Regions from separate parts of the Shewanella sp. 5S214 genome, predicted to be linked through region 3. Evidence: predicted binding sites of a transcription regulator. Region 3 holds the regulator's gene; each other region holds the start of a gene.
What was found. Region 3 encodes FliA, which starts transcription of late flagellar genes. Its sites were predicted from a motif close to CTAAAGNTNNNNNNNNNNNNGCCGATA; they were not measured.

Region 1: a site for FliA is predicted at 2,702-2,728, ahead of pomA (flagellar motor protein PomA). Genes of this name have one in related genera too.
Region 2: a site for FliA is predicted at 2,623-2,649, ahead of ACED29_RS07625 (DUF5610 domain-containing protein). Genes of this name have one in related genera too.

The regions. Positions count from the first base shown of each region.
Region 1 is NZ_JBGOOV010000011.1:121,149-125,441, reverse strand. Features, by position in the region: gene thiI (tRNA uracil 4-sulfurtransferase ThiI) at 1-507, opposite strand, end outside; gene ACED29_RS09675 (flagellar motor protein MotB) at 824-1,750, opposite strand; gene pomA (flagellar motor protein PomA) at 1,754-2,521, opposite strand; gene xseB (exodeoxyribonuclease VII small subunit) at 2,859-3,095, shown strand; gene ispA ((2E,6E)-farnesyl diphosphate synthase) at 3,134-4,015, shown strand; gene dxs (1-deoxy-D-xylulose-5-phosphate synthase) at 4,038-4,293, shown strand, end outside.
Region 2 is NZ_JBGOOV010000008.1:128,552-132,844, reverse strand. Features, by position in the region: gene ACED29_RS07635 (Fe(3+) ABC transporter substrate-binding protein) at 1-949, opposite strand, end outside; gene ACED29_RS07630 (ferredoxin--NADP reductase) at 1,165-1,914, opposite strand; gene ACED29_RS07625 (DUF5610 domain-containing protein) at 1,958-2,587, opposite strand; gene ACED29_RS07620 (FMN-binding glutamate synthase family protein) at 2,877-4,293, shown strand, end outside.
Region 3 is NZ_JBGOOV010000005.1:114,353-118,645, reverse strand. Features, by position in the region: gene ACED29_RS04975 (chemotaxis protein CheA) at 1-683, opposite strand, end outside; gene ACED29_RS04970 (protein phosphatase CheZ) at 699-1,436, opposite strand; gene cheY (chemotaxis response regulator CheY) at 1,450-1,833, opposite strand; gene ACED29_RS04960 (RNA polymerase sigma factor FliA) at 1,878-2,597, opposite strand; gene ACED29_RS04955 (MinD/ParA family protein) at 2,590-3,471, opposite strand; gene flhF (flagellar biosynthesis protein FlhF) at 3,476-4,293, opposite strand, start outside.

The DNA of each region.
Region 1 (4,293 bases), on a different contig from region 3:
TTCTATACGGCGCTCGACCATGTAAAGCTTATCTTGATCGATTTCAAGATTAACGGTCACATCTGGATTTTTAAGTTTTACCCCTAGTGCATCCGTATGCTGATTTAATCCGCCACCCACATATCGCTCAACATCAATTGAATTAAAATCATGCTTACCAGAACGTTTTACGCGAACACAAAATGTTTTACCGGCAATTTCGTCACGGTATATTGGTAATGTTTGCTGGTAAATATGATCAATAGAATCAAAGCTGTATTCACTGACCTGTACGATATGAGCAATACCTGGAATGCAAGATAATCGGTCTGCAAATGCATCACACAATTCCGGTTTATCAATTGGTACCTTGACTACAATACGATCGTATTGACGCAGAACTTTGGCACCTTCATCGACGTTTTTTAGTACATTACGGATATTGGTTTCGAGCATCTTAGTAAAGCGCACTCTTACAGACTTGCTCTTCATCATGATTTCAGGGTACAGCTTTACAATAAACTTCATCAGGGTTCCACAGGTATCACCATCAAATAGCACCACACTCGGTTTTGCTAAGTAAAAAGGACAGTAATGCCTTGATAATAAATTAAAAAACAACACAGACCTATTTGCTAGATGTGTAGATAATCCAGTAAATAGCATAACTTATGCAATAATCTTCCAATTATACCAAATGATGTCTATTAACCAAACATATTCACTTTTTTATCTGTTTTTTGTAAATGAAACGGCTGTTAAAGCACATTTTTGACACAAAAAAGCGCAATCTATTTAACCTTCATAGACTGCGCTAATAATGATGTAAACTGATGAGTTGTTACTATTGCGAGACTACAATTTCATTCGACTCTTTAGGCTTACCTTGCTCGATAGAAATTTCAACGCGACGATTTCTTGCTCTATTCTCATTAGAATCATTAGCCACTAATGGCCGATTAGATGCCTCTCCAACCACTTTCATTCGTGTCTCATCAAAGCCGGGGACTTTTCTTAACTCATGAGCTACGGAAACAGCACGTTGACTTGATAGCTCCCAGTTTGAACTGTACAGCTCATTACTAATGTCGGCACCGTCGGTGTGACCGGATACCGTAATCACGCCGGGAACATCTTTTAATAATTCACCAATCGAGCGCACTATGGGTTTGAACTTAGGTTGTAAAAAGCCAGAACCAGATGCAAACGAGCCTTTTTCACGAATACGGATAATAATTTGCTGACCTAAAGACTCAATTTCAATCGCACCATCAACGATTTCTTCATTAAGCTTTTCAGCCATTTTCTTAACTTGCTCGTTAATATTTTCTTGTGAAGATGCAGCATCTTTTTTAACCGCTTCAGCTTCTTGCTGCGCTGTTGCTGCGGCATTACCGCCACGCTGTTCACCGCTTTGTTTTTGGGTTCCGCCTGCATTGTCATCTTCGCCGGCCTGATATTCTATGGTCGGTTGAGTCATTTCATTAGTCTGTTGATTAATGATCTCAATAGGCGTGGGATCGGGTCGACCAGGGCGAAATTCCAATGCAATAACAGAGGTGCCTTTGGGGATATCTTTTACTTCAACTTTGTTTTGCACCCCAAATGCATACTTCATTGAACCGGCAATTTGCTTAAATTTCATCACGTCCATTTCAGAGAACGCTAATAACAACACAAAGAAGCACATAAGCAATGACATTAAGTCTGCAAAGGTGGCAAGCCACATGGGGGCGCCTGCTGGTGGACAATCACACTTGGCCTTAGCCATGAGTTACTCTCCGTCCGTTGTATCGATTTTTCTTAATTTTTCAGCCAAATAATTCTTCAGGAAGCCTTCGATCACCCGTGGATTTTGTCCATCTTGAATAGCTAATACCGCATCCATAATAAGATTACGATTAAGCAATTCTTCGTTCATACGTAATGATAATTTATCCGCCATTGGGATAGCGATCATGTTGGCGATCACTGCGCCATAAAGTGTCGTTAGCAAAGCGACCGCCATTGATGGCCCAATGGATTTTGGATCATCCATGTTAGATAACATCGCCACCAAGCCGACAAGTGTACCAATCATTCCCATTGCAGGGGCTACATCACCCATGGCTTTAAAAATGCCAATACCGGTTTTATGCCGCTCTTCTGTCAAGGTAATGTCTTTTTCTAGCGCATTACGCACGACATCGCCATCATGGCCATCAACCAACATATCGACAGCTTTCTGCATAAAGCTGTTAGTTATAACCGCCTCTTCTAATGCTAAGAAGCCCCCTTTACGGGCTGCATCAGCCATGGTGACAGCTTGTTCGATTAAATCTTCAGGTTTGTCTAATTTGAACATGAAGGCTTTCATGCCAATCTTTATCGAACCTAAAAATTGTTTTAGGTTAAATTTCATCATCACAACAAATAATGAGCCAGCAACAACAATCAAAATTGACGGTACATCGATAAATAATCCGATACCACCACTAGTCACCATCGCACCAATAATAAATGCAAAAGCACCAATAATACCTATTAGGGTAGCTAAATCCACAACCTCTCCTCAATCGCAGTCATTGCGCTGCCTATTTGTGCCGCTTTATCGTGCTGTGAGCACATACTGTATAACCTGAACAACGGGGCATATTGTTGCTTAACTATATTGCCCATCGTTATGTATTACAGCAACAGTTTCAATACTATTTTATGCTATCAATTTTAAATTATGACTTGTTATCGGACAAACTCGGCTCAAGTTTAGCTTGTTTTTGCACATTCTAAACAAAATTCAATAACAAAGCGTGCTGTTGAGCAAATATCCAGCGACTGTATTTGACCGATACGCTGGGCTGATATACCTTGTCACTCGCGTAATGAAAGGAATATTAATTGTGGCAAAAAAACCAGAAAACCTCAGTTTTGAACAATCATTAACTGAACTTGAAACCATTATTGCTCATTTAGAGCAAGGCGAAGTGTCTCTGGATGACGCGCTTAAACAATTTGAGCGTGGTATTAAGTTAGTCAGACAAAGCCAAGCAAAACTTGAACAAGCACAGCAAAAAGTCTCTATATTACTAAATGAAGATGATGCTGAATTTGTGCCATTCACTGTTGAAAGTGAATAATCGTCACAGAGTGTGTATTAAATAATAGGTCTTGATACGTGTTAGCTGAAGCGATAACAACATACCAAAAGCGCGTTAATGTTACTCTTAACGAGCATTTAACTTTGCTTGATGATGCCGCCCCAGATTTAAAAGCAGCCATGCTGCATGGGGCATTATTAGGCGGTAAACGCATTAGACCATTTTTGGTCTACAGTGTCGGTGATATGCTGGGTGTCAATATCAATGCGCTGGATAAAGCTGCCGCAGCCATTGAATGTATTCATGCATATTCTTTAATACATGATGACTTACCGGCTATGGACAACGACGCACTTCGTCGTGGTCAACCCACGGTACATGTTGCCTTTAATGAAGCCACTGCAATTCTTGCTGGAGACGCACTTCAAACATTAGCGTTTGAAATTATCACAGCCCCGAGCAATGACTTACACCCAAAGCAGCAAATCGCCATGGTGAGAGCACTTGCCAAAGCCTCTGGGTACCAGGGCATGTGTGGTGGACAAGCAATTGATCTTAGTGCTACCGATCACAGTATCAATATAGAAAGATTAACCGAATTACATAATAAAAAAACCGGTGCGTTGATTACTTGTGCCGTAGAGCTCGCGTTGATTGCTGCAGATATACCCGATGAGCACTATCAACTGATGATGAAATACGCTCACACGCTTGGATTAGCTTTTCAAGTTCAGGATGATATTTTAGATATCACCGCAAGCACTGAAGAGCTAGGAAAACCCCAAGGCAGCGATCAGCAATCGAATAAAAGCACTTTTCCGAAACTACTTGGTCTCGATGGTGCCAAAGCCTGTGCAGAACAACTAATACAAGATGCACTATCAGCGCTGACTAAATTACCATACAATAGCCAGTTAATTGCAGACTTCGCCCACTACATTATTGAGCGAAGATTATAATAAAGAGTCAGACAATCTCGCTATGAGCTTCGATATTTCTAAATTCCCAGTACTAGCAAAAGCTAATACACCAGAAGAATTGAGGAAGTTACCTCAAGGTTTACTTCCACAAGTGTCTGATGAACTCAGACAGTTCTTACTTCAGTCTGTTGGTATTTCTAGCGGACATTTCGCTTCTGGCTTAGGCACAGTTGAATTAACTGTGGCACTTCATTACGTCTACAATACCCCATTCGATCGATTAATTTGGGACGTAGGCCATCAAGCTTATCCACACA
Region 2 (4,293 bases), on a different contig from region 3:
ACTTATAAATCGGTAAGCTGTCGGCCTTAAAATCACCCCATGAGGCCACTAATTCAGACGGAGCCACATCAGCCTTTACCGGATATTCCATATTCACTTCAGCATACATTTTTTGCGCGACATCTGAGGTAAGGAATTCCATTAATTTAATGGCATTGTCTTTATGAGGAGCATGTTTGGCTAATGCCATTCCTGATACGTTGACATGAGCACCACGGTTCTTTTGATTAGGGAAATTAATATCGACAGCTTGTGCCCAGCTTTTCTGGTTTTTATCCATTAACATATTGCCGTAGTAATAGCTGTTACCGATAGCGATATCACACAAGCCTTCTTTAACGGCTAGTACTTGATCACGATCATTACCCTGAGGCTTACGGGCTAAATTAGCTTTGACCCCTTGTAGCCAGGTTTTCGTTTTCGCTTCACCATCATGAGCGATCATTGAGGCTACTAATGCGACGTTATAAGGGTGTTTACCACTGCGAGTACAAATTTTACCTTTGTATTCAGCTAAGGCTAAGTCCTCGTAATCAATATCAATTTTACCAGTACGATCTTTAGAAGAATATAAATTACGCACCCGCATAGTGAGTGCAAACCAATTATGTTGTTGTGAGCGATATTGAGACGGAATATTATGGTCGATAATGTTGCTTTGGACCGGTGAAACAAGATCTTTATCCACCAACTCCATCAAGCGAGAAAAGTCTGATGTCAGCACTACGTCAGCAGGGGATAAACGACCTTCACGCGCTATCCGTTCAGCAATGCCATCTTTAGCAAATACGACATTAACGTCGATACCACTTTGTTGGGTAAATTTTTCAACAATGGGCTCAATCAGGAAAGCTTGGCGATAAGAATAAACCGTTAATGCCTCTGCGGCACTGACCGAAGAAGCCACACAAGCCAAACCTAATAATGCGACACTTTTTAGCAATTTCATTAATCAACGCTCCCTAATTGAAACAATATTGCGCCATCGCCGACGCGATTGATAATGGTTATCAATTGCGATAGGGTAAGTGATCATCTTCAAAGGAGCAAGTGCTGTTTCACTCGGGGCAGTGAATTTTCAAGCGAGGGAAGCAATGACCACAAAAATCAGTGAGCACTGTTGAGGCTCTGCCATCAAGGCATTAATGGTTATGATTGATGCTATTACCAATATTTTTCGACTGTTATTTGTCCAGGAGCGCGTCGAAGATTTTTTGCTAATCCTTTTTCCACTAAAGCGATTTGAGCATCCGTTATCATGCCAGGGTTACCGCAGATCATCACTTGAGAATGCTCAGCATTTATCCCTAATCCCGCTTTCTGTTCAATTAATCCGCTGCTAATACCATCGGGAATACGACATGATAAAGCATTAGGATAATCTTCACGGGTCACAATAGGAATAAATACAAACTGCTGTGGATGCAGTTCAATAAACTGCTGGATGGTCTCTAAATAAGCAAGATCTTCACCAAGGCGAACACCATAAACGAGCACGACCTTTTCAAAACGTTGCCAAGGCCCATCAGTTGCCAGCATTGAGATAAAAGGTCCGACTGCGGTGCCTGTGGCAAAAAACCACAAATGTTTACCTTGCAAAGCACCATTTGGCACCTCGTCTAGAGTCATAAACCCTGTTGCTTTAGACGTCACTTCAATAGAGTCTCCTGGGGTTAATGCTTGTAGATCTGGAGACAGCAGCCCGTCCTCTACCGCAACAGCAAGCACTTCGACATAGTCCTTACCTGGGGGATTCACCAGTGAATATGCACGAGCAACACGCTTTTCATCTCGTATTTGGCTGAGCTTTATAAACTGACCAGCGATAAAAGGTTCGACATTGGCTTTGATCCGCAGTGAAAATAATTTGTCATTCCAATCAATGCGTTCAATTACTTTACCCGTAGTCCACATAGTCACGATCCTTTCACTGAGAGCCAATCTTAATCATAAGAGACTACGTCGCTTGAGTCACGCTTTGTGATTCATCTTTAGCAAGCTTATCTTGCTTAAATTGCGCTAACCCTTGCTGTATCAGTTCATATGTTTTATCCACACCAGCGGCTATATCACCTTCTAACACCTTTAAACCAGACAATATATCGCTAGCCTCTTTAAAGCCTTGATCTATGGCATCACCAATTTTGAGCATAAAACTATCAACTTGCTCATCTAGTCCCATAGATTTATTTTGTTGTTGGTGAATAGAGAAAAAATTTGTGGCAAAGCTCACAATGCGATCAGCTGTTGCCTCTGGTGAGTAATCCACTCCGCTATCGACGCCCTTCTGAATTGCGTTGTCTCCAAGCGTGGGGGCAAGTTCTTGGTTAATGGCTTCAATTGCGGCGCGATAAAGCAACGCCATAGACTTGTCACCCGCAGAAATACTCACTTCTTCCTGTGCGGCAAGAATACTGTTGTTCATCATTTGACGACTCAGTTGACTCACTGATACTTTAGCTGATGAATTTACCGCTGAACTCGTATTATTAGCTTTATTTTGAGTTGAAGTATTCGCTTCACTGGTTGGAGTATTGTTGTTTTCTCGTCCCTTCACATTTGAGGGCGCTGCGCTTTTAATGTCCATAATAGTGTCTTATTTAAAGTAACGGATAGCTTAATTATCGACCAAAAAATGCATACCTGAAGTCATAATGAAATAAATATACGATTTAATTCACTGCAATAATGACCATAAATGCTTCTTCGTTTTAAAACAAAGCAGTTAGATAGCAAGCAGAAAAAATAAACGATATAGTGAGATTATATTTGGCATTGCTAATATGGTTAATTAACCAGACTCAATTACTATCATTACTGCGACTAAATTACCGCGAATAAACACACAGTACTAGATTCAATTTAAGGACAATAATATGCCGCAACAACATTGGTTTATGTGGGGAATGGATATCTTCTCTGGTCTTTTCTTAGTGTTATTTTGGCTATTACTGATTGCGGTCATTTACATGTTTATTGCTGATAAATGGCAAACAAAACAAGCCATACGCCATAATTACCCTGTTATCGGTCGCTTTCGATATATATTTGAAAAACAGGGTGAGTTTTTTAGACAATACTTTTTTTCTCAAGATCGTGAAGAACTGCCGTTTAACCGTGCCGAGCGCAATTGGGTATATCGCGCAGCAAAAAATGTTGACCGTACAATTGCATTTGGATCAACACAAGTTCTAGATAAACCCGGTTCAGTGATGTTCATGAACTCAGCCTTTCCGGTCAGCGATCATGACTCTCACAAGACAATAGACGTAACCATTGGTCCAGATTGCACCCATCCTTACACAACCAGTAAAATTTGCCATATTTCAGCAATGAGCTTTGGTGCATTATCTCGACCAGCGATAACGGCGCTATCTCATGGTGCAGCGAAAGCAGGTTGCTGGCTCAATACTGGTGAGGGAGGATTAAGCCCGTATCATCTTAAAGGTCATTGTGACTTAGTGTTTCAAATCGGGACAGCCAAATATGGTGTCCGAGACGAACAAGGCCATTTAGATCCTCAAAAACTCAGCGATATAGCAGCCCACCCTGAAGTTAAAATGTTTGAAATTAAGTTGAGCCAGGGCGCTAAGCCAGGGAAAGGAGGGATTTTACCTGCAGTAAAAGTGACCAAAGAAATCGCAGCCATTCGCGGTATTCCAGCAGGACACGACTCAATTAGCCCTAATGGCCATATTGAATTACATAATGTTGCTGACATTGTCGATATGATAAATCAAGTAAGAGACATTACCGGTAAACCAACTGGCATTAAGGCTGTATTAGGCGATATGTCTTGGGTAACCGAATTTTTGGATGAAATTGAGCAACGTGGGATAGAATATGCCCCAGATTTTTTTACTTTGGACAGCTCAGATGGCGGCACTGGTGCAGCGCCACAGGCATTGATGGACAACGTTGGGTTACCACTAAGGCAAAGCTTGCCGTCTCTGGTTGATTTATTGAATCAACGCGGCTTTAAGCAACGCATTAAAGTCATCGCAACGGGTAAAATGATTATGCCATCTTATGTAGCTTGGGCATTGGCCACTGGCGCAGACTTTATTGCTTCAGCTCGCGGCAATATGTTTGCCTTGGGTTGTATTCAATCACTACAGTGCAACAGAGACACCTGCCCAACGGGTATTACAACCCATAATATCCGTCTGCAAAAAGGCTTAGACCCTAAAGATAAATCTGTGCGAGTGGCAAACTACAATCATTTCTTACATTATGATTTAACCATGATTGCCCACTCTTGTGGCGTAACGGACCCAAGGTATTTAACCCGTC
Region 3 (4,293 bases):
AGTGCTTCAAATTCGTCATCGGTAATTTCGTCACTGCTTTTTGCTGGTGCTGGTTTTGAGTCAATATTGTCTTTCTTTATTGCAGAAGATTTAGATGCAACAGGACTGTTACCTGAACCGTGTAAGGCATCAAGCAAGGCTTCAAATTCTAACTCATCAATTTCATCAATGCTGCCAGAATCAGACGTTTCTGCCGTAAAAGAACTCACATCCTCTATGACTTCAGGCTCGTTAACCTCAACAACATTTTCGATAGGTTCAAGTTCTGCAGCCGACATCTCTGAGGGTAATGGCGCACCAGAGCTTAATAATTTGAGTTTCGCAAGTAGCATTGGATCGGCAGGGTCTTGTTCTTGTCCCTGTTGAGTTTGAGCAAACATAGTATTAATGGCGTCGACCGCTTGCAAAATAATATCCATTAATTCTGCATTTACGCCACGTTTTCCGGTGCGCAATAAATCGAACGTATTTTCAGCTTCATGACACACGTCAACCATCGGCTTTAAGCTTAAAAAACCAGCTCCGCCTTTGACAGTATGAAATCCACGGAAAATAGCATTAAGTAAATCACTGTCATCAGGATTATTTTCAAGAGCAACTAGCTGCTCTTGTAGAAGCTCTAAAATCTCACCAGCTTCAATTAAAAAGTCCTGGAGTATCTCTTCATCAACATCAAAGGACATTAAATTGACTCCTAATTAGAAACCCAGACTTGATAGCAGATCGTCTACTTCATCCTGACCTGTCACCACATCTTCACGCAGTTCTGCATTCATGATGGGGCCTTCTGCTTCTATTTTATTATCGTTTATCGTTGGTGATGACTCAGTAATATGATCACCAAACACCGTTAGCATTGAAACTAAATTACTTTCTACTTCACGAACTAAATCAATCACTCGACGGATCATTTGGCCAGTTAAGTCTTGGAAGTCTTGCGCCATTAAAATTTGATTTAATAGCTCACGAAGACGATTACAATCATTTTCACTGTGTAACATAAACTGCTGAACATCGTGGCAAAGTGATTTAAACTCACCCAACTCGATGTCACGACGCATCAATTTATCCCACATTGGCGTTACTGATTGAATATTACTGATAATGGTATCGGCCAAAGGTAGACATTCTTCAACTGCATCCATGGTTTTATTAGCAGCTTGCTCTGTCATATCGATAACGTAGTTTAATCTTTCTTTAGCATCCGGAATTTCGGTATTGGCTAATTCAGATAAACGGTTATCAATTTGAAAATCTTTTAATGCACTATGAAGTTGTCGAGTTAACTTACCCACTTCTTCAAAAAGCTCACGCTGCAATGGTGTAGCAAGCTCCCTGATGACGTCATCAGCTTTATCTTGCTGACCTAAGGTAAGCAATTCAACAAGTTCTTGGGCCTGTTCGAGAGTGATTAACCCCGATATTGATGCCTGCATGACTTATCCTTGCTTATGCGAGTCGTTCAAAGATTTTATCTAACTTTTCTTTTAACGTTGCGGCGGTGAAAGGCTTTACCACATAACCATTTACCCCAGCTTGCGCTGCAGCAATAATTTGTTCACGCTTGGCTTCTGCGGTTACCATCAATACGGGTAAATGCTTTAACGAATCATCTGCACGGATTGCTCTAAGTAAATCAATACCTTGCATTCCAGGCATGTTCCAGTCTGTTACTACAAAATCAAAATCGCCTTTTTGTAACATAGGTAGGGCTGTTGAGCCATCATCTGCTTCTTGGGTATTATTAAATCCCAAATCTCGCAACAAGTTCTTAATGATACGCCTCATTGTTGAAAAATCGTCAACAATAAGAATCTTCATATTCTTGTCCAAGGTTTCCTCCGGTGAGCTGACACTCGTTTGCTCTAAATAAGTTATTATTCTTGTGTCCAATGCTTGAGTTTAGCTTTTAATCTGAGCATTGCCTGACTTAATATCTGGCTTACACGCGATTCACTAACATCAAGGATGGCACCGATTTCTTTTAAATTTAATGCTTCGTTGTAATATAACGACAACACTAACGCATCTCTTTCTGGCAATGTCTTAATTGCTTCAACCAATGCAGATTGGAATTGAATTTCAGCAAGCGAGTCAAAGGCCTCATCTGGCGATTCATTATCTGTGATTAACACATCTTGCGAAACACCAAGATCTTCTATGCCTATGATTTTACCAACAGAAACATCATTTAAGATATGATGGTACTCATCGAGCGACATTTCAAGCTTTTCAGCAATTTCAGTATCATAAGCATCACGACCAAGCTGTTGCTCTAATTCATCAATTACTTGTGCAACTCGACGATTATTACGGTGAACTGAGCGTGGAACCCAGTCACCACGACGAATTTCATCTATCATCGCTCCACGAATTCTAATGCCAGCAAAAGTTTCAAACTTAGCACCTTTGCTGTTATCAAATTTTGATGAGGCCTCAAGCAACCCCATCATTCCAGCTTGTAACAGGTCATCAAGTTGCACCGATGCTGGTAATCTTGCCAGCATATGATGAGCAATTCTTTTTACCAACGGTGCATACTGTTCAATGATAGACGTTTTGTTATCGAACTGAGTATACGCTGCGGCTTTATTCACCCGTTCTTCCTTCTTGTATCGGCTTACGTTGTACAAGACGTTCAACAAAAAATTCTAAATGACCACCGGGTTGCTGTGGCACAGGCCAAGTCATAATTTTATTGGCTAATCCGTGGTAAGCAATGGCTGAAGGTGATTTAGGATACGCTTCAACGACTAGTTTTTGTTTACGAACTGCTTTACGTAAATTCTCATCAAAGGGAATGGTTGCCACCAACTCCAATGCAACATCTAGAAATCTATCAGTCACTTTACTGAGTTTAGCAAATAATTCCATACCTTCTCGTAAACTACGTACCATATTTGCCACAATTTTGAAGTGGAACACACCATGTTCACGACTTAGTATCTTAATTAACGCATAAGCATCAGTAATCGATGTTGGTTCGTCACAAACCACAATTAATACATCTTGTGATGCACGAGAAAAACTCAGCACCATATCTGATATACCGGCAGCAGTATCAACAATTAAAATATCAAACTGAGTCCGCATTTCACTAAATGCACGGATCAAGCCGGCATGTTGTGCTGGTGTCAATTCAACCATCGCTTGTGAACCTGATGTAGCAGGAACAATACCGATACCTTTGGGTCCGCGTACAATGATGTCATCTAATTCGGCATCACCTGACAAAACATGAGATAAATTTTTCTCAGCACGTATCCCGAGCATCACATCGACATTGGCTAAACCTAAATCGGCATCAAGTACTAATACACGTTTGCCCTTTTCGGCTAATGCTACCGCAGTATTAATTGACACACTTGTTTTACCAACTCCGCCTTTACCACCGGATACGGCAATTACTTTAACTTTATCGTTATTTGGTTGATTCATCATACGTAAACCACTTGCTTGATCCCGAGTCATATCTTTACTCAAATGCATAGGCTGTGTCATTAGACCACACTGTGTCTTGTGATAATTGTTGTTCAGTTTCATTTAACGCCGCGAGAGCTTTCTTGGCTAGCTCTAGTGTATCTGCGACTTTCATGTCCTCAGGAACACGTTGACCGTCAGTAACATAGCTTAATGGTAACTCATTTTGAATCAATACGCTCAATGCACCTGCAATTGATATTGATTCATCTAATTTTGTTAAAATCGCACCCGCTAATGGAATACGTTTAAAATGTTCTACAGCATCTTGTAAGACACGGCGCTGGCCTGTCGCTGACAAGACTAAGTAACTCCGAATGGGGATCCTACTATTTGCCGTCAAATTATCAAGTTGCTGATATAAGCGCATATCTCGCTGCCCCATACCGGCGGTATCGATTAATACTAACTTACGATTCCTAAATTGATAAAGAATTTGTTCTAATTCGGCTAAATCATGTGCTTGCTTCACCGGACAGCCCATTATTTTGCCATAAGTTGCTAATTGCTCATAGGCACCAATACGATAATGATCTGTGGTAATCAATGCCACCTGCTCGGGGCCATGATGGGCAGCAAATCGAGCTGCTATTTTAGCTAAAGAAGTCGTCTTACCTACACCTGTTGGGCCAACAAAAGCGACCACACCACCACGTTTGACAATATCATCACCTTGGTTGTCGAGTAAGTTAGCTAAGCTTTGCGGTAGCGCTCTTACTAAGTCGGCTGGCGTATAATGTTGACTCAATCCTGCTAGTTTAGCAGCAACTGCAGGAGAAAACTCTGCGGCAATCAATTTACTTTCAAGCATAG